3 regions of the Vibrio sp. 1402 genome follow, and region 3 is predicted to be linked to each of the others. Evidence: predicted binding sites of a transcription regulator. Region 3 holds the regulator's gene; each other region holds the start of a gene.
The links. Region 3 encodes MetJ, which represses methionine synthesis genes. Its sites were predicted from a motif close to TTAGACNTNTANANGTCTAA; they were not measured.
Positions count from the first base shown of each region.

Region 1 (7,141 bases), on a different contig from region 3:
TCTGGATTCACAAACTGTGGCAAGAAAGCCAAATAGAAGACCGCCGTTTTCGGGTTCAAGACGTTAGAAAGAAAGCCCTCTCTAAAAGAGCGCTTACCATTAAACACTTCGTGAATCTGCTCGGTCACGGTCAATCCATCTTTCGACGACATTAGCGCTTTTAAACTGCTCAAACCAAGCCAGATAAGATAAGCCGCGCCAATCATTTTTACGATTTGGAACAACTCTGCTGATTGCGCAAGAATCGCCGAGATACCAACCGCAGAAAAAAAAGCATGTACGAATAAGCCAAAGCAAATCCCTAGACTGGTTGTACATCCATCTTTTAGGCCCGAGCGGCTAGTGTTACGGATAACAAGTGCAGTATCTAAACCTGGCGTTAACGTTAAAATCGTAATGGCAATAATAAATGCCTCGAAATTCAAAATATCCATATTATCGTGATAATTAATTGTCAATCCTTCATCAATACCGCCAATCCACAAGATTCGCAAGCTTCTTTTTTAAGAGAGCTATACAACTGGGTGAGTTTATGGACAATGGGTTGGAGTTAATTATTAATAAATTAACGTAGGTTGCTTAGTGCAACACCATATGAAGGACCCGTTATCGGGTGTTTAGGGAAAGAACAAAAGAATAAGAGTAGTCACATGAACGCATTTACAAAACTCGTTGAACATTCCAAAAAAGTGGCAAATTTTGAGCATCTATCTGCCATCATAGATTGGGATCAAGCAGCGGTCATGCCACCTGGTGGCGCTGAAGCACGATCGAATGCCACGGCAGAGCTCGATGTACATATCCATTCTTTAATGACTCAACCGCACTTGGGAGAGCTTTTCGCTCAGGCAGAAGAAGAGACGCTGTCTACAAAAGAAAAATCTATCCTAAGAGAAATGAAGCGTGGGTGGCAGCAAGCTAACTTACTACCAGAATCATTAGTTCAAGCTCAATCTCTTGCTGGCTCCAAATGTGAACATGCATGGCGTACGCAACGTGGAGAAAATGACTGGGCTGGTTTTGAAAAGAACTGGGCTGAAGTAGTAAAGCTATCGCAGGAAGAAGCGCAAATTAGAGCCGAAGCAAATGGCACGACTCCTTATGATGCCATGCTCGATGTTTATGAACCTGGCACAACGTCTGCGTCGTTAGACATTCTTTTTGCTGACGTGAAAACCTGGCTTCCTACTTTGATCGATGAAGCGCTTGAAAAACAACAATCAGACAACATCTTATTGCCAACTGCACACTACCCTGCGGAAAAGCAAAAAGCGCTCGGTTTGGAAGTCATGAAGCTACTTCAATTCGATTTTGAACACGGTCGACTTGATGAGAGTACCCACCCATTTTGTGGCGGTGTACCGACAGATGTGCGTATTACGACACGTTATAATGAAAACGAGTTTGTCCAATCATTGATGGGGATTGTCCACGAAACTGGCCATGCTCGATACGAGCAAGGGCTACCAAAAGATTTATCAGGAACACCCGCGGGAGAAGCTCGCTCTATGGGTATTCATGAATCACAATCACTCTTCTTTGAAATGCAAATAGGACGAAGCAGCGCGTTTATCGATCACCTCGCTCGACTGGCTTCTAACCATTTTTCTGGTAGTGAATTCGAAAAAGACAATTTAGCCAAAATTTACACTCGCGTAGAAAAAGGCTTTATTCGCGTAGATGCTGACGAACTAACATATCCTGCTCACGTTATTCTTCGATATGAAATTGAGCGAGATCTCATGAACGGCGTCATCAAACATACAGATGTACCAGAACTCTGGAACGAAAAGATGAAAGCGTACTTGGGGCTATCAACCGAAGGAAACTTCAAAAATGGCTGTATGCAAGATATCCATTGGACAGACGGAAGTTTTGGCTATTTCCCGTCCTACACGCTCGGTGCGATGTACGCTGCACAATTTATGGCAGCAATGAAACAAACCGTCGATGTAGATGCGGTTATTCGTTCTGGCGACTTAGCTCCGATATTCAATTGGCTCTCGGAAAACATCTGGAGTAAAGGTAGCTTATTCACCACTGATGAGTTGGTAAAACAAGCCACGGGTGAAACACTGAATGCTAAACACTTTCAAGCTCACCTAAAAGATCGCTACTTATAAAGCGAAAAGAATAGAAAGTAAAAGCCCAAGGTTCTTATGTTCCTTGGGCTTTTTGTAGGCTCTCTATGTGTTATGCCAAGCTAGGGATGAGCCTAGGCTTGTACAAACAGTCCTCACCCTCTGGTCTAGTTTTAAACCGACGATGAAGCCACATATACTGGCTCGGACTTGCCATGATTGATGTTTCAACTATTTGATTCACGAATGCGGCGGCACGTTGATGATCCTCTTTCGGGAAACCTTCGACGGGCGCACTAATGGTTAGGGTATAGTGTCCGTCTTTTCCTCTTACCATCGTAAAAGGCACAATGGCGCAATCTGTAGAATCAACCAACAAACTTGTGCCTGTCGTAGTACAAGCATTTTTAACGGCAAATAACGGTGCAAATGTCGAGCGTCGGTTACCATAATCGTGGTCCGGTGCATACCAAACCCGCTCACCCGTTTTAAGTGCTTCAAGCATGGCTTTGACGTTTTTACGATCAATCAGTGTACGATTAGAGCGAGAGCGTCCCTTATACTGAAAATAATCAAAGCACGGATTATTGTTTGGGCGATAAACACCGGTTCCAGACTTTTTAATGCCAAAAGCTCGAGCACCTAACTCTAGATTCATTGAGTGTACGGCCAACATTAATGCACCTTTGCCTGACTTCTCTAAAGCCTCTAGATGCTCCATGCCTTTTATCGTGACGTGTTTGTTTACCCGTTTATCTGACCAAAACCATGCCATTGCGGTCTCAAAAAGTGCGATGCCAGTATTGTCGATGTTGTCTTTTAGAATTGCTTCGCGTTGGCATTCTTCCATATGAGGGAAGCAAAGCTCAAGATTGCGTCTGATCGTAACTTGACGTTTTCTCATGAGTCGCATAGCTAAACGACCAATGTTGCGTCCCAAAGCTAGTTGAACTTTAAAAGGAAGGAGGCTAAGTGAGTACATCACGCTAATGATAATTAACGTTCCCCAGTAACGAGGCAAAAGAAATTCGGCCTTGAATGCAGGCTTTTTGTATTTGTTCATGTAAGTATTGTCAGATGTGCCCATCTATAAGTGATAAAAACAATGATAATGGACTGCACTTTTATCATTGATAACGCTAATAACATAAATTAAAGCGCGCGGATTCTATGGTTCTTCGACACACTACACAATAAGAACTTTGCAGAAATATGTAGGGAATGAAAAAGCAGTAAAGATGAGTCGCCACGTTAACATCTATCGGAGTGATTTATCTACTGCCCTTTCCTAAAGTTTGAAGAAACATAACTTTGTATTTTCAATGCGCTAAATAATGCCTGTTTTTCAATCACATAATGCGACCGTGATGAATACAACAATAAGACGTCATATCAATACTCGCCATTAGCGATTGAATTTGCACTAAAAAGCCGCAGCAATTTCTCGCTGCGGCTTCTTATTCACTTAACAAGTAGAGTGGCGTTATTCGTACCCTACTGTTTTGGATAATAAATTTACGATCAACACACCAGCGATGATAAACCCAATACCAACTAGGGCCGGTAAGTCTAGACGCTGTCCGTAAACAAAGTAACCAACCGTCGCAACCAAAACGATCCCAGCACCACTCCATATGGCATAAACAACCCCGACAGGCATTGTTTGCACTGTGATGGAAAGCAAGAAGAAAGCGATGCCGTAACCAATCAAAACGACTGTGCTCGGCATTACTTTCGTAAATTGCTCTGTTTTGGGAATATAAGAAGTGGCAATCACTTCACATACAATCGCTATCGACAGCGCCAACATTGGTGGCATAGAGACAAGCATTTTGAACATAAGGCATTAACGCTCAACAGAAATGTAACCGACAACATGTCCGGATAATTAGGCCGCGCATTATACCCAACTCATCTCACGATGGAATACCACTAACGATGTTTACACACCATCACTTTCGCTTACTTTTTGATGACCAGGTGAAAGGCTGACGTTTTGGTGCTGACGAGAAATTTCAAAGTAGATATGCATATCAATCGGCTCAGGTGTATTGAGTAGCATCTTACCTACTTCACGTTGGAAATGACCATAATTACCTAGCTCATCCGTTAGTTCTAGGAGCTCGTAAGAGGCTTCATCGGCAAACATTCCATACGCATACTGATAATGACTGATATCCTTGCTCTTATCATAACCCAGCTTTTGAAGAGCTTGATCAATCTCTTCCGGCGTATAAATGTCTTTATCACCAAACGAATGCAGTAGCACGCAAGGAACTTCTTGAGCGATGCCCTGAATCTTTGTCTTTCTCTTGAAAATACCGAACATAATGTCCTCCACTGACGATTTTTCCAAATATGCACATTAATGCAAAATGGTGAGCTGATTGTTTTTAGTATGGCTCATTAATTTGAGACTTCCTTACTACGAAGTCACCTTCACATATTAACGTGATCGCATAATTACCAGCAAATAGTACACACTGCGTTTCAAACCTATCTCATCAGAAACTCTGCTTTAGTCACAATTGTGTGACAACCCCGAGTACGGTTTACCATAATGTAAAGAGTAGATTGAAAAGTCGGATTTCGTATCGACATCTAAACTTAATTAAGTTAGCTTTAGAAGTATAGACGTCTAGATTGACTATGCTTAGGGAGAGAAAGTCGTGCCAATTAGAATTCCAGATCAATTACCAGCTACCGATGTATTAAGGACAGAAAACATCTTCGTGATGAGTGAAACGCGTGCAGCGAGTCAGGAAATACGTCCTTTAAGAGTGCTGATCCTTAATCTGATGCCAAAAAAAATAGAGACTGAAACTCAGTTTCTGCGTCTACTCTCAAACAGCCCACTACAGGTTAACGTCGAATTACTGCGCATTGATAACCGCCCGAGTAAAAATACGCCAACTGAACATTTAGACACGTTTTATCGCCAATTTGAAATGGTGCGAGATAAAAACTTCGATGGCATGATCATTACTGGGGCTCCATTAGGTTTGGTGCAATTTGAAGATGTCATTTATTGGGATCATCTCAAAACCATCATGGAGTGGGCAAAAGATCATGTGACATCCACTCTTTATGTTTGCTGGGCTGCGCAAGCAGGGTTAAAGCTACTCTACGATCTACCTAAAAAAACGCGTAAAGAAAAACTTTCAGGCGTGTATCATCATCAAATCCATCATCAGTTTCACCCTATCTTACGCGGATTTGATGACACGTTTTTGGCTCCTCACTCGCGTTACGCAGATTTTTCGCCTCACTTTCTAGAAGAGCATACTGACTTAGACATTTTAGCGACATCGGATGTCGCAGGTGTGTACTTGGCCACCACAAAAGACAAACGCAATGTCTTTGTCACAGGACACCCTGAGTATGATTCTCACACCTTACATAATGAATATATCCGAGATTTGAGCGAAGGTATGGAGCCCGCTATTCCTGTCAACTATTACCCAAACAACAACCCAGATAACCCACCAATTGCAAGCTGGAGAAGCCATGGACACCTCCTCTTTTTAAACTGGCTGAACTACTGTGTTTATCAGCAAACACCGTACGACCTCGATCACTTCAGTGAAGATGCTTTCACTAAAGACGATTAGCTTCAAAATAAGCAAACAAAGCACTCATCATTACCGAAATGTAATATGTGAACCAAGCCGCCATATGGCGGCTTTTTCATAACAGTTTGCAAACCTGATCGCATAGTGTTTTTTCCTCAATAGGTTTTTGCTAAGTAATTCATATCATGCAGAAAGATTCAGGGATGTAGGAATAAAGAATGAAAACAGCAAAGCTCGGTGCACTAATATTATTGTCTCAGTTTGCACTCGTGGGTTGCGTGACGGTGAAAGAAGATGGAAGCCCTGTCGTTAAAGCCGATCCTGTGGCAATGGCAGAATCACGTATCGCACTTGGCTTAGGTTATTTAGACGGCGGTAACATGATTCGCGCGCATGATAACTTACAACAAGCCTTAAACCACGCACCTCAATACTATCGCGCGCAATTATCTATGGCTCACTACTACGAAACGGTTGGTGAAGATATTAAAGCCGAACAGATGTATAAACGCTCTCTACGCCAACATACTAAAAACGGAAATGTGCTCAATAACTACGGTACTTTTCTTTGCAAGCGAGGTGACTTCGAAAAAGCCGATCAGATGTTTAATCGAGCCATTGAGCAGCCTTATTACTACCTTATTCCAGCGAGCTATGAGAATGCAGCTTTTTGTGCGCTAAAATCACAAGATAAAGACAAAGCGAGATACTACTTTACTAGAGCTATCGATCATGATCCCCATAGACCAAAATCGATTTTGCAACTCGCTAAAATAGAAATTGATAGCGGTGATTATACTGAAGCTAGAATTCGATTAATGAGATTCAATCAAATGTATGGCGTGAAGAAGCCCTCTTTGCAACTCATGATTCAACTTGAACGTGCAGCAGGCAATGAAGCTCTCGAGAAAAAGTATCAAAAACAATTGGAAAAATTTTCTTAGTACAAAATAGCGATACATAAGGCGCATTAGCTCACAGCCAATACAGCGCTTGACCAAGAATCCAGTGAATTCAGACTCACGGTGATACATTCATCCTGTACATAAACGTCAAATTCGGTACTATTTGAACGGAATAAGTGACCAAGTCACATTATAAAAAGTGCGCACACAACGAAATTTGTACATCATACTGTTTTTAAGATTGATTTCGGCACATTGATAAATACTAAATATTACTGACATGCACCAGAAGGAAGTTGAAGCCGGATGAAACCTGCCTGCACTCTGTTATTACTCACTTTGCTGAGTTCACCTTTTGTCGTCAGTGCACAAGAAAATATTGAGAAAACATTCACATTTGGCATTGTGTCCAATAAAGCCCAAAGCAAAATCAAAAAAGCGACGCCCCTTACTCAGTATGTAACTGAAAATATGGCTGAATATGGTTACGCAAAAGGGGCGGTAAAGGTATTTAAAAACTATCGTCAGCTCGCGGTTGCGCTTGAAAATGGCACCGTTCAAATTGCAACGGCGACCCCCTTTA
Region 1 covers NZ_JAWOWE010000002.1:444,790-451,930, reverse strand. Annotated here, with positions in the region: gene R7044_RS05505 (LysE family translocator) at 1-434, opposite strand, end outside; gene R7044_RS05500 (carboxypeptidase M32) at 651-2,123, shown strand; gene R7044_RS05495 (LpxL/LpxP family Kdo(2)-lipid IV(A) lauroyl/palmitoleoyl acyltransferase) at 2,194-3,144, opposite strand; gene R7044_RS05490 (DMT family transporter) at 3,565-3,900, opposite strand; gene R7044_RS05485 (hypothetical protein) at 4,024-4,410, opposite strand; gene metA (homoserine O-acetyltransferase MetA) at 4,751-5,692, shown strand; gene pilW (type IV pilus biogenesis/stability protein PilW) at 5,872-6,597, shown strand; gene R7044_RS05470 (phosphate/phosphite/phosphonate ABC transporter substrate-binding protein) at 6,865-7,141, shown strand, end outside.
Region 1: a site for MetJ is predicted at 4,704-4,723, ahead of metA (homoserine O-acetyltransferase MetA). Genes of this name have one in related genera too.

Region 2 (7,141 bases), on a different contig from region 3:
ATATCTTTATCTTCATAACCGTATTCGATGTCATCTTCTTCTCTGGTTGTGTACTGACCATATACTTGGAGAGATAAATTTTCAGCCAACGGACCATTAACGAAAAAGTTCGCGCTCTGCTCTCCCCCTGAGCGGCTATTCTCTTGTAGTACCGTGCCCAGTTGAACATTACCTGTCCACTCTAGCGCATCTTTTCGTGTGATGACGTTAATCACACCACCAATCGCATCAGAACCGTAAAGCGTCGACATTGGGCCACGAATAACTTCGATTCGCTCAATCGCTTGAAGAGGAGGTAACCAACCTTGTTCGATACCAGGACCGTCACTATTTGGACGAGTTTCACGCGTGCTTTGACGTTTACCGTCGACCAGTATCAAAGTGTATTTAGAACCCATACCACGGATACTAATGTCGGTGGTATCACCACCACCTGTCACGACAACACCTGGCACACTTTTTAGTGCATCAGTCACATCGCGGTAATAACGGGAGTCCAACTCCTCACGTGAAATAACACTAATACTTGCAGGCGCGTCCGCTTGAGATTGCTCGTAGCTTGATGCAGTTACAACCACTGTTTCCATTTTAGAAACTGCATCATTGGCAAAAACATGAGGGACACTGACGAAGGCTAAAATACCAGTTGCGGTAATAACTGGCAGTCTAAGAGTAGACATCTACATCTCCATAATTGATAATGATTATTATTTTCGAAAGTGAATTATTCACAAATAGAATGAGATGCATAGTGAGAGTTATGGAACGGTTCTTTCCATTTATGGAACTCGTACATAACGCAGTAAGGAGTAAAAGAAATATGCACGACTTAGCATCAATTAGAGCCTTTGATGCGCTCAATCAGCATAAAAGTTTGACAGCCGCTGCTAAAGCCCTTAATCAGCCAAAATCAACGCTAAGTCGTCGCTTGGCACAATTAGAAGAAGACTTCGGTCAGGCTCTAACCGCCAGACAAGGTAATCGATTAGTTCTGACAAGAGCTGGAGAAATCTTTGCCCACTACAGCCGCCAGATTCTTGAGTTAAGCGAAGAGAGTTATGATGCACTGCAAGGTTTAACGAACCAAGTTTCAGGGCCACTGCATATTGTTTGTCATACTGCCTTAGTTAGAAGCTGGCTCGGCGGCGTACTCAATCGTTTTCTTGCTGATAATCCCGATGTTAGAGTTCAACTTACCAGTGACTTTTCTGAGGCGCATCATGACCCAGATTTGTTCATCTGGCTCGGTGAACGTAAAGAGCTAGACTGGCGAAAAGAAGTGCTGGGGGTATTTCGCTATACGCCTTTTGCCTCTCCAAATTATCTAAAACAACATGGGCCTATACCGCACCCCAAAGAACTTGAAGCACATCCATGGATCGATTTTGGTTCAGTGCAAGAAAATGGATTGATGCTAGCACACCCTCAACACGGTGAGTTCTTTTTAGAACCCTTTGTTAGTCGGTTATACAGCGACAACATAGCAATGCAAATAGACAGTATCGCGAATGGTCATGGTATTGGACTGCTGCCGACTTGGACAGCATTCGGCTATGAGAAACATCACCCAGGGCGAATCACACCTTGCTTAGAAGGTTGGCTTTCTGAGCCTATTTCCATTAACTGCTATACACCAGCAGGACGACCACCACTGCGCTTATCCGTACTTTTAGACTGCATTCACCAAAGCATTCCACAAGGTTGGAAAACCTGACAAAAATAAAAAGGCCATCATAATGATGGCCTTTCTAACTTTAGCGTTTAACAATCGTCGTTTACGTTCGACTGTTTAGACGGCCCTGCAATTACGCTAGCAATTCTTTTGCTGTGTTCACTACGTTTTCAGTCGTGAAGCCAAACATCTCGAATAGCTGACCAGCAGGTGCAGATTCACCGAATGTTGTCATACCGATGATGCGACCGTCGAAGCCAACGTACTTGTACCAGAAATCAGCAATGCCCGCTTCAATAGCGATACGTGCCGTTACGTCTGATGGCAGTACAGCTTCACGGTAAGCGGCGTCTTGTTTGTCGAAAGCATCTGTTGATGGCATTGAAACAACGCGTACTTTCTTGCCTTCTGAAGTTAGTTGCTCAGCGGCTTTCACTGCAAGCTCAACCTCAGAACCTGTTGCGATAAGGATTAGCTCAGGCTTACCTTCGCTATCTTTCAGGATGTAAGCACCTTTCGCGATGTCTGCGACTTGTTCAGCAGTACGCTCTTGTTGCGCTAGGTTTTGACGAGAGAAGATAAGTGCAGTTGGTGCATCTTTACGTTCAATCGCTATTTTCCATGCAACTGCAGACTCAACTTGGTCACATGGGCGCCATGTGCTCATGTTTGGAGTTACACGTAGAGACGCCATTTGCTCAACAGGTTGGTGAGTTGGGCCATCTTCGCCAAGACCGATCGAATCATGCGTGTAAACTTGGATGTTCTGAATTTTCATCAGCGCAGCCATACGCATTGCGTTACGAGCGTATTCCATGAACATTAGGAATGTTGCGCCGTAAGGAACGAAACCACCGTGCAATGCGATACCGTTGATGATAGCGGTCATACCGAATTCACGCACACCGTAGTGGATGTAGTTGCCAGAGAAGTCCTCCATTTCTAGAGACTTAGAACCAGACCACATGGTCAGGTTAGAAGGCGCTAGGTCAGCAGAACCACCCATAAACTCAGGAAGCATTTGACCAAACGCTTCTAGTGCATTTTGCGACGCTTTACGTGATGCAATGTTCGCTGGATTTGCTTGAAGATCGGCAATGATTTGGTTCGCTTTTTCTTCCCACTGTGCAGGAAGTTCGCCGTTTAGACGACGTTTAAGCTCTGCCGCTTCTGCAGGGTAAGCTGCAGCGTATGCTTCGAATTTTTCATTCCAAGCTGCTTCTTTCGCGGCGCCCGCTTCTTTTGCATCCCACTCAGCGTAAACATCTGCCGGGATCTCAAATGGGCCGTACTCCCAACCTAGGTATTCGCGAGCCGCTTGGATTTCATCGTGACCTAGTGGTGCACCGTGACAGTCGTGCGAACCAGACTTGTTAGGAGAACCGAAACCGATAATTGTTTTGGTACAGATAAGCGTAGGACGTGGGTCCGCTTTTGCTGCTTCAATTGCTGCGTTGATCGCGTCTGAGTCGTGACCATCGACTGCTGGGATTACATGCCAGCCGTACGCTTCAAAACGCTTAGGTGTATCGTCAGAGAACCAGCCTTCAACGTGACCGTCGATAGAAATGCCGTTGTCATCCCAGAACGCGATCAGTTTGCCTAGACCTAACGTCCCAGCAAGAGAGCATGCTTCATGCGAGATGCCTTCCATTAGACAGCCGTCACCCATGAACACATACGTAAAGTGGTCAACGATATCGTGACCTTCTTTGTTGAACTGTGCCGCTAGTGCTTTCTCTGCGATCGCCATACCAACAGCGTTAGTGATGCCTTGACCTAGAGGACCAGTTGTTGTCTCGATACCAGGCGCGTAGCCGTACTCTGGGTGACCTGGGGTTTTTGAGTGCAATTGACGGAAGTTTTTCAGATCGTCAATAGATAGCGCGTAACCGCTTAAGTGCAGTAGAGAGTAAATAAGCATTGACCCATGACCGTTTGACAGCACAAAGCGATCGCGGTCGGCCCACTCTGGGTTTGAAGGGTTATGGTTTAGGTGAGAGCGCCAAAGAACTTCAGCGATATCAGCCATACCCATTGGTGCGCCTGGGTGGCCTGAGTTAGCTTGTTGAACACCATCCATGCTTAGAGCACGAATTGCATTGGCAAGATGTTTACGAGACGACATGTCTGCTCCTGAGTACATTAAGCGAAACGAAAAGTAGGTCATAATTCTCTCAAAGCCCTGTTGGGTGTGCAAACGTTTTCCAGTCCAAAACCTCACAAATATTGCACCTTTCGCGCCAAATCGTTCGAAGTTCTTAAAATTATCAATAAATCAGGCAAACGTTTGGTTATAACAAAAACCAAAAAAGAGCTTGTAATTCGAGCAATCAAATTTAGAATAGACGTCTAGATGTAGATACACCTACAAAAATTAGTATTAATTTGCGCTGGAGAGTTTATCATTCCCCAGTTTTAAACCAGATATAGTGGAGCTAACATGGCTAAGCACCTGTTTACTTCTGAGTCAGTATCAGAAGGTCATCCAGATAAAATTGCAGACCAGATTTCTGATGCGGTTCTTGACGCGATTCTAGAGCAAGATCCAAAGGCTCGTGTTGCATGTGAGACTTACGTTAAAACCGGTATGGTAATGGTGGGTGGTGAAATCACGACTTCAGCATGGGTAGACATCGAAGAGTTAACTCGTGAAACCGTTCGTGAAATCGGCTACGTACATTCAGATATGGGCTTTGACGCAGATTCTTGTGCGGTACTAAACACAATCGGTAAACAGTCGCCAGATATCAACCAAGGTGTTGATAAAGCTGACCCTAAAGAACAAGGTGCAGGCGACCAAGGCATCATGTTTGGTTACGCTTGTAACGAAACTGAAGTACTAATGCCAGCGCCAATTACTTACTCTCACCGTCTTGTTCAAAAGCAAGCAGAAGTTCGTAAAAACGGCACACTACCTTGGTTGCGTCCTGATGCAAAATCTCAGGTAACATTCCAATACGATCAAGGTAACATCGTTGGTATCGACGCGGTTGTTCTTTCAACTCAACACTGTGACTCAATCTCAACTTCAGACCTGCGTGAAGCGGTAATGGAAGAGATCATTAAGCCAGTGCTACCTTCTGAGTGGATCAACAAAGAAACAAACTTCTTCATTAATCCAACCGGTCGCTTCGTAATCGGTGGTCCTATGGGTGACTGTGGTCTAACTGGTCGTAAGATCATCGTAGATACCTACGGCGGCGCAGCTCGTCACGGTGGCGGTGCGTTTTCTGGTAAAGATCCATCAAAAGTTGACCGTAGTGCAGCATACGCAGCACGCTACGTAGCGAAAAACATCGTAGCGGCAGGCATGGCTGACCGTTGTGAGATCCAACTTTCTTACGCAATCGGTGTTGCTGATCCAACGTCTATCATGGTGGAAACGTTCGGTACTGAGAAAGTATCTCACGACATCATCATTGAAGCGGTTCGTCAATTCTTCGACCTACGTCCATACGGTCTACAAGAAATGCTTAACCTTCTTCAACCTATCTACAAGAAGACAGCGGCTTACGGTCACTTCGGTCGTGAAGAATTCCCGTGGGAAGCAACAGACAAAGCTGCACTTCTACGCGATTTCGCTGGCATCAAATAATCAAGCCATGCAAGAATCAATCAAGCCCTCGCCTATGGTGGGGGCTTTTTATTTTCAGCAACTTTTATCTAGTCATTTCGACTCATACCGCCCTGCGCCACAAAGCAGTCCTGTTTCTCCCTCATTTTTATACCGAATAAATTTTAAGCAATTATTTGTAAATTATCCCATCTCCGCCAATAGTTAAAATATTGTTAATTCCAATTTAAATAGAGACGTCGGATGCTGGCGACTGTGGAAGCAACACTTAAGTAAAGACATGAGTCAGGCATCTTTATGGCCGATACCAAACTAAGCCAATGCTCAGATGTAAACTTGAAAAAGTCGCTTCAAGTTTGACTGAACAAAAACCGCTGTCAGTTGGTATAAGCGGATAATGTGGGAATAAATCAAGGAGGAGTTATGCCTCGAACTGTTAATCCATCGGACTTCCACAACAAGCGAAAGGAAGTGCCAGACAACGAATACGCCAGAACCATACCGTGCAATACGGTCAATCTTTCTGCACCTTTTCATTGGCTAGCATTAGGTCTGCATGATTTCGTGCGAATGCCACTTATTAGTGCTTTCTATGGCATCTGTTTTATGGCAGCTGCGATAGGCATTGTTTTGCTCGTACAGTGGCAAGGCACACACTTGGTCGTCATGCCCAGTTTGATTGTTTACATGTTAATCGGTCCGTTTCTCGCGCTGGGCTTGTATGATGCCAGTTGGGAGAGAGAGCGCGGACACAAAGCAAGCTTGTTCCATTCAATGAAAGCGATCGGTCGTAACTCAACATCTCAATGGGCGTTCGCCGTGTTACTCGCAGTGTGTATGATATTTTGGATGCGCATTGCCGCTCTACTTCATGCGCTCTACCCTTCTGTTCAAGGGGCACCTTTAAGTGAGTTCCTACCCTTCCTTGTCATCGGCTCTTTAGTTGGCTTTGTTTTGGCTTGTGTGGTGTTTAGCATTTCAGCCTTTTCTATTCCGCTCATGATGGAGCGTCGCGTAGACATGATGACCGCTGTATTTACCAGCTTTAATGCCGTGAAATCCAACATTCCAGCAATGATTGTTTGGGCAGCGATCATCTGTGGCGGTATTCTTATCGGCTTTGCGACCTACGGGATCGGAATGTTGTTTACCATGCCAGTTCTAGGCTACGGTACATGGCACGCTTACCATGCCACCATCAAGAAAAAACACACACCATAATTAACTGATGCTATGATCTGGCCCTCGCAAATGCGGGGGCTTTTTTATTTGATTTATCGAGGTGAATTGTGGATATAGAACTCAGCTATAAAGCCAAGCAAGTGATGGCGGACTGTATCGCGATGGCGGAACAAGCTTTCAAACGTTCTTTCCCGATTCCAACAATCACCTTCGACGTTCGTGGGAAAGCGGCAGGAAAAGCCTACCTTCAATTAAATCAAGTACGCCTAAACTCTGTTTTATTTCGCGAAAACACCCAAGCATTCTTAGATGAAGTCATTCCTCATGAAGTAGCACACCTGATTACTTATCAGGTTTACGGGCGAGTTAGGCCTCACGGCAAAGAATGGAAAGGCGTCATGGAAGCCGTATTTAACGTACCAGCCAAAACCACTCACAGCTTTGAAGTAAAATCCGTTCAAGGTAAAACCTTTGAGTATCGTTGTGGTTGTATGACCTACCCTCTATCGATTCGCCGTCATAATAAAGTGCTGCGCAAAGAGGCGACGTACTCTTGTCAAAAATGCCGCCAACCACTTAACTTCACCGGTATTCAATTATCGTAGCCCTTACCTCATAGTGTTACTTGCGTTCCCAAAATAAAGATCGATTTGATCAAAACCTTCCCTTCGCCAACTATTGTTAACTTACTCATCACTAAAGCTATTTTA
Region 2 covers NZ_JAWOWE010000006.1:17,005-24,145, reverse strand. Annotated here, with positions in the region: gene R7044_RS12950 (ligand-gated channel protein) at 1-680, opposite strand, end outside; gene R7044_RS12945 (LysR family transcriptional regulator) at 821-1,714, shown strand; gene tkt (transketolase) at 1,806-3,800, opposite strand; gene metK (methionine adenosyltransferase) at 4,116-5,270, shown strand; gene R7044_RS12930 (DUF2189 domain-containing protein) at 5,673-6,470, shown strand; gene R7044_RS12925 (SprT family zinc-dependent metalloprotease) at 6,539-7,036, shown strand.
Region 2: a site for MetJ is predicted at 4,017-4,036, ahead of metK (methionine adenosyltransferase). Genes of this name have one in related genera too.

Region 3 (7,141 bases):
TAGCTTGGCTAGCTCCTACAAGCTGGCGAGTCACCGGATCATCATCCAAGCCATCGAATTGTTTGCTCATCCATCCTGGTACTTTCACATTGTTCTGTGCCGCAAAGCGAGAAGCTTGCTTAAAGTTCGATACAGGCAAAATTCCTGGCACAATCTCTACGTCAATTCCTGCTGCGACACAACGGTCACGGAATCGCAGGTAAGACTCAACGTCAAAAAAGAACTGAGTAATAGCACGGTTTGCACCTGCATCTACCTTACGTTTTAGGTTCAATAAGTCAGACTGTGCGCTTTTAGCTTCAGGGTGAACCTCAGGGAATGCAGCAACGGAGATATCGAAATCGTGGCGTGATTTCAGCAGCTCAACCAAATCCGAGGCATACATATCAGGCGCACCGCCACCTGGAGGAATATCACCACGCAGAGCGACGATATTTTCAATACCATTGTTCCAATAGTCATCGGCAATATTAATCAGCTCTTCACGAGTCGCATCAATACAAGTGAGATGGGGAGCGGCAACCAATCCGGTTGTTGCTTTAATTTCTTTAATGATGGAGTGTGTTCTGTCACGCTCGCCGGAGTTCGCACCGTAAGTCACAGAAACAAATTTAGGTTGAAGCGTTTTAAGACGGTGCACTGAATTCCAAAGTGTTTCTTCCATCTTAGCGCTGCTTGGCGGAAAAAACTCAAACGATACATTGATGTTATCTGATAACTCAGCAATATTCTGGTTCAAGGCGTCGATATGGCCTGCGTGCGTATATCCCATCTTACTCTCCCTGCGGCACTCCGCCACGAAAACAAATCCTTAAAATCGACGTTTAGACGTCTATATGTCTACAGAATGTATTGAATACGATTTAATGTCAACCTTGTAATTATGAATTTTTCTCAAGTTAATAATGAAGATAGTTCAAGTTTCTACTTGAGCATCATCTCACCATTTTGCACGGGTTATGACTTCAGTATGGCACTGATAGGGGAATAAAAAACCCTGGATTAATTCCAGGGGTTTTTAGGTCAATCGCAACTTTAAAATAAACCAGCCAATCGGTTGAGGTCGGATTGAATAGCGCCGGCTGTCACTTCTCTGCCTGCGCCTGGTCCTCGAATGACCAGAGGGTTATCTTTGTACCACTTGCTCTCTATGGCAAAAATGTTATCGCATGGCAATAAGTTGGCGAGCGCGTGCTCACGAGATAACGCTTCGACTCCCACCGTTGCTTTACCATTTTTTTCTAAACGCGCCACATAGCGAAGCACTTGATCGTTTCTCTGTGCTTTTGTCAGACGCTCTTGAAGTATTTCACTCAACAACGCTCCATTATCGAAGAAATCATCTAAGCTCAGTTCTCTTAATTCTTCTGGCACCAAAGACTCAACTTTAACGCTGTCTGGTTCTATATCTAGGCCCGACTCTCGAGCCAAGATGACTAACTTGCGCATTACATCGGAGCCATCTAAATCAGAACGAGGATCAGGTTCGGTTAAACCTTGCTGCCAAGCAAGATCGACTAAATCATTAAATGGCACAGAACCATCAAACTGTTGGAACAGCCATGATAGCGTCCCCGAGAAAATACCCGATAGAGCGACGATTTCATCCCCACTTTCACGAAGATCTCGCACGGTATGGTTTATCGGTAACCCAGCACCCACCGTTGCGTTGTATAGCCAATGACGACCAATTTTAGCGAATGCATCTTGAACCTGATGGTAGTACTGGCTATCTGCGGAACCGGCAACTTTGTTAGCGGAAATCAAATGAATGCCTTGCTGTGCGATTTCTACGTAGCGCTGAGCCAACTCTTTACTCGCGGTAACATCAAGCACGACGGCTTCATCGTAGCTTTTAAGCGCTCCCAAACGTGCCAGCCAATCCCCATTGTTTGCTATGCTTTCATCATCAAATCGTTCAGCTACACTCGCCGCCTCAATACCTTGCTCATCGAACCAATAGGTTTGGCTATCCACAACCGCGACAAGATCAAAGCTCATACCATGACGTTTTTCGAGCTCACTTTTTTGCGTCGCAAATAAATTTAACCAACTAGAACCAATATTACCCTTGCCACATAAAGCCACTGCCACGCGTTTTTGCGCTTGGAACAACTGGCTATGAATCGTTTGAACCAACGCCTCGGTATCAGTACGGCGCAAAACAGCGACTAGGCTCAGTCCTGAGTCTGTTTCAGAGATAAATTCTACCGGAGAGTGCTTTAGCTTCTGATAAAAGCCAAAGCAATGATTGGCGTTTTTCGTAACGCCTGCACCTACCGCAGCTAAGAGCGAGTAACCTTCTTTTAGCTTAATTTCTGCCTCCACCGCAAGCTCTTGCAAGTATTTCAATGCACCACCGGCGATTTCTGCGGTGTAAGCCAAGCGTAGCGTGTACTGATCGGATTGAGCTTCAAATGCCAGTGGCTCTAATTGTGCGCGCTGCAACGCTTGTAATACATCACTCTGTGTTTTTTCGAAGTCGTGCCCATGCATGAAAGACAACTGCACCAATAAAACATCATCCAGTGAAGTAATAATTTTAGCGCCACGACCAGATGCCAATACACGCTCAATACGAGTAGAACCCGACTCTGGCAGATAGCTACACTTGAGATTAAGGTCCATGGTACTTTGCGCCACAGGCTGAAGCGTACGACTGTGTAGCACTGGGGCAGCTAAGCGAGCAAGTTCACTGGCTTCATCCAATCGAAGTAACGGTAATAAACAAGCGTCAGACACCAAACGTGGATCGGCACTATAGACACCAGCAACATCACTCCAAATAGTGACAGTACTGACTTCAGCAAGCGCGCCTATGACCGTTGCAGAATAGTCAGAGCCGTTACGACCAAGTAGAATGGTTTCTCCTGCCTCGTTCTGAGCCATAAAGCCAGTAATTACCACACGTTTATGGTTATGCTGCGCGAGGATCTCTTTAATTAAAGGGTATGAACGAGCGCGATCAACCTCTGGTTGAGTTCCCGCTTCTGCACGTAAAAACGCTCGTGCATCTTGTGCAACCGCAGGGATAGAACGTTGAGATAATAACGCGGCCAATAGGCGAGCAGACCATACTTCTCCGTGCCCCAGTACCGCGGCTTTTTGCGCATTAGTGAGTGGTGCAGTCAGCTCCGAGAGAGTACTGAACTCATCATGTAATAAAGCTAACAGCTCTTCTTTTGCTTCACTCTCCAACAAGCTTTCTATTAGCTCAGTTTGAAACTGTCTTAAGCTTTGAAGCGCTTCATGCGCAATTCGGCCATCTTTATTTAACCCTTCCAAAAACTCAATCAAGCGGTTAGTGGTTTTTCCTGCAGCAGAGACGACCACCAGATCATTTTCTGTCGAATACTCCTTGAGAATACCCACAACGCGTAAGTAGCATTCTGGGTTTGCTAAGCTACTGCCACCAAACTTATGCAGCTGACGTTGTACAGTCATTGTTATCGTCTCCTATTACTGGGTAGCTTTAGCGAACGCTTGTTCTAAATCTGTGATGAGGTCTTGTGCATCTTCCAAACCGACAGACAAACGCAATAGTTGATGAGAGACCCCAGCCTCCGCCAGCGCCTCCTCACCCATTGCACGGTGCGTCATGGATGCTGGGTGGCAAATCAAACTTTCTACACCACCTAATGACTCTGCTAATGAAAACAGTTGGAGCTCTTTCACAAACACCTTTAACTGCTCAAACGAACCAGCAAACTCAAAACTCAACATAGAGCCAAAGCCCGTTTGCTGCTTTTTAGCAATGTCGTGACCTGGATGTTCCGGCAGGCTTGGATGATAGATAGTTTTAACTAACGCTTGTTTCTGTAGGTAAGCTAGTACCTGCTGTGAGCTCTCTTCATGTACTCTCATACGAGCAGCAAGCGTACGAATACCTCGCAGTGTCATGTAACTATCGAAAGGTGTGCCCGTTGCACCAATACAATTACCCCACCATGCAAGCTCTTCTGCATGCGCTTCTGTGTTGGTGATGATTACCCCACCAATTACGTCCGAATGACCGTTGATGTACTTTGTTGTGGAGTGGATAACAAAATCCGCACCTAGCTCTAAAGGTTTTTGGTACACGGGTGTCAAAAAGGTATTGTCCACCGCAACTAACGCGCCGATTTGTTTCGCTTTTTCACAAGTAGCTGCAATATCCACTACGCGAACCAGAGGGTTTGACGGAGTTTCTAGCAAAATGAGTTTTGGTTTTTGTGCCAATGCAGCATCTAAAGCCTGTTCGTCTGATTGATCGACAAACTGAACCTTAAAATCGCCTTTGTTAGCTCGGGTATTAAAAAGACGATAGGTACCACCATAACAATCGTGAGGAGCAATAATGAGATCATCTGGGCCGAGAAAAGCGGAAACCCATAAATTTAATGCCGACGTACCGCAGTTAGTAACAACCGCTCCTTTTCCAGACTCGAGTTCAGATAGCGCACTTTCCAACAGTCCGCGGTTTGGATTACCAGATCGTGTGTAATCATACTTGGGCACTTCACCAAAAGCAGGAAAACCATAGTTAGTGGAAAGATAAATAGGTGGAACGACAGCATGATATTGGCTGTCTGATTCAATACCAGTGCGTACTGCAATGGTCGCAGGTTTGCGAGTGCTCATGGGTGTATCCTTTCACGGGTAATGACTTCTAAATAGGAATGCGCTATATCTAATGAGTAACATAAAGTGATCAACACGCTTCCTTTGCTGTTATGTTCACTTTACTCGTCAAAAAATGAGACGTCAACACTTCTAGACGTCTATATGTCTTTGCTTATGGCGGTAAATGCAGCTAAAATCAGCACCTAAATTATTTTTAACCGATTACATAAATGAAGGTGTGCAATGGCTGACTGGAATGGCGAATACATTAGCCCATATGCAGAGCACGGCAAAAAAAGCGAACAAGTAAAAAAAATTACCGTCTCTATCCCGCTAAAAGTTTTAAAGGTGCTAACTGATGAGCGTACTCGCCGTCAGATCAATAACTTACGCCATGCAACCAATAGTGAATTGCTATGCGAGGCATTTTTGCACGCGTACACAGGTCAGCCACTTCCGACAGATGAAGACCTTCGTAAAGACCGTCCTGATGATATTCCAACAGAAGTAAAAGCGCTGATGACGGAAATGGGCATCGAATTTGAGTCATTCGACGAAGAATAAAAAAGCCTGATAAGAGGTTTCAGGTAATAACTCTTGCCTCGAGCCAAATGAATGACATAAAAAATGGGACGCAATAGCGTCCCATTTTTGTGTATCACATCTGAAAGATATATTACTCTGCCATGTAGTTTTCAGGCATCTCGATACGAGCTACACCTGAATTAACCGCCGCCTGAGCAACCGCTTTTGCAACACGTGGTAGCAAACGTGAATCCATTGGTTTTGGAATAATATAGTCCGCACCAAACTCTAGCTTATCAACACCTGCAGCCTTCAATACGGCTTCAGGTACAGGCTCTTTTGCTAGCTCACGAATCGCCTCAACGGCTGCAAGTTTCATTTCATCATTGATTTCACTTGCACGCACATCAAGAGCACCGCGGAAAATGAATGGGAAACACAATACGTTGTTAACTTGGTTAGGATAATCACTACGGCCAGTACCCATGATCAAGTCATCACGAACTGCGTGAGCAAGTTCCGGCTTGATTTCAGGATCCGGGTTAGAACATGCGAATACGATTGGCTTATCTGCCATCAACTTCAACGCTTCCGCTGGCAATAGGTTTGGACCAGATACACCTAGGAACAGATCTGCACCTTCAATCACGTCTTCTAGTGTGCGCTTATCTGTATTGTTCGCAAATAGCTGCTTATATTCATTAAGATCATCACGACGAGTGTGAATCACACCTTTGCGATCTAGCATGTAGATTTTTTCGCGCATTGCGCCGCATTTGATCAGAAGCTCCATACACGCTACAGCGGCAGCGCCAGCGCCAAGACAAACAATTGTTGAATCTTCAAGTTTCTTACCTTGAAGTTCGATTGCATTCAGCATACCCGCTGCCGTTACAATAGCAGTACCATGTTGATCATCGTGGAATACTGGTACATCACAACGTTCAATCAGACGCTTTTCAATCTCAAAACAGTCTGGTGCTTTAATATCTTCAAGGTTGATACCGCCAAAAGTGTCTGCAATGCTCGCAACAGTATCAACAAATTCATCGATCGTGCGGTGCTTAACTTCAATATCAATAGAGTCAAGACCTGCAAAACGCTTAAACAGTAACGCTTTACCTTCCATCACTGGCTTAGATGCAAGTGGACCTAGGTTACCTAGACCTAGAATAGCGGTACCGTTAGAAATAACAGCAACCATGTTCCCTTTTGCAGTGTACTTGTACACGTTATCCGGGTTTTGTGCGATTTCACGCACTGGCTCTGCAACACCAGGGCTATATGCAAGGGCAAGATCACCCGCCGTTTCCGCAGGCTTTGTCAGTTCGACAGCAATCTTTCCTGGAGTTGGATAAGCATGGTAATCCAATGCTTTTTGGCGATGTTCTTCTTCTGGAGTGGCTGCTTGGTGGTTGTCTTCAGACATGGACGTTTCTCTTTTTTATTTTTAGGTAAGGGGGCATAAATTCTATCGGATAGAAATCAAACTTCATAGGCAAGATTGCGAGCAATATCCTTAAAAAGCCGATAATAAAAGAGATTAGACCAGATAACGGGGTTAAGCACCCGATTTTCGAGTCAGGTGCTCTTTCTTCTTACTATTATTGGAGTATGCAAACTTAGAAAGTATCGTTACTCTTCGTCCACGTATTGCGCTTGGAGATAATTCTCAATACCAGACATTTCAATCAAGCCAAGTTGCGTCTCTAGCCAATCAACATGTTCTTCTTCATCTTCAAGAATATCTTGGAAGAGATCTCGAGACACATAATCTCGAATGTCTTCAGCGTAGGCAATCGCATCTTTTAAATCTGGAATAGCCGCCATTTCAAGCTTTAAGTCACACTCGAGCATTTCCTTGGTATCTTCACCAATCATCAACTTACCTAAATCTTGTAGGTTCGGTAGGCCTTCAAGGAACAAAATACGCTCAATTAGATGATCGGCATGCTTCATCTCATCGATAGATTCGTGATATTCCTTGTCTGCTAGGTGCTTTAAGCCCCAGTCT
Region 3 covers NZ_JAWOWE010000018.1:783-7,923, reverse strand. Annotated here, with positions in the region: gene metF (methylenetetrahydrofolate reductase) at 1-772, opposite strand, end outside; gene R7044_RS21785 (bifunctional aspartate kinase/homoserine dehydrogenase II) at 1,036-3,444, opposite strand; gene R7044_RS21780 (O-succinylhomoserine (thiol)-lyase) at 3,460-4,620, opposite strand; gene metJ (met regulon transcriptional regulator MetJ) at 4,846-5,166, shown strand; gene R7044_RS21770 (malic enzyme-like NAD(P)-binding protein) at 5,279-6,556, opposite strand; gene bfr (bacterioferritin) at 6,763-7,141, opposite strand, start outside.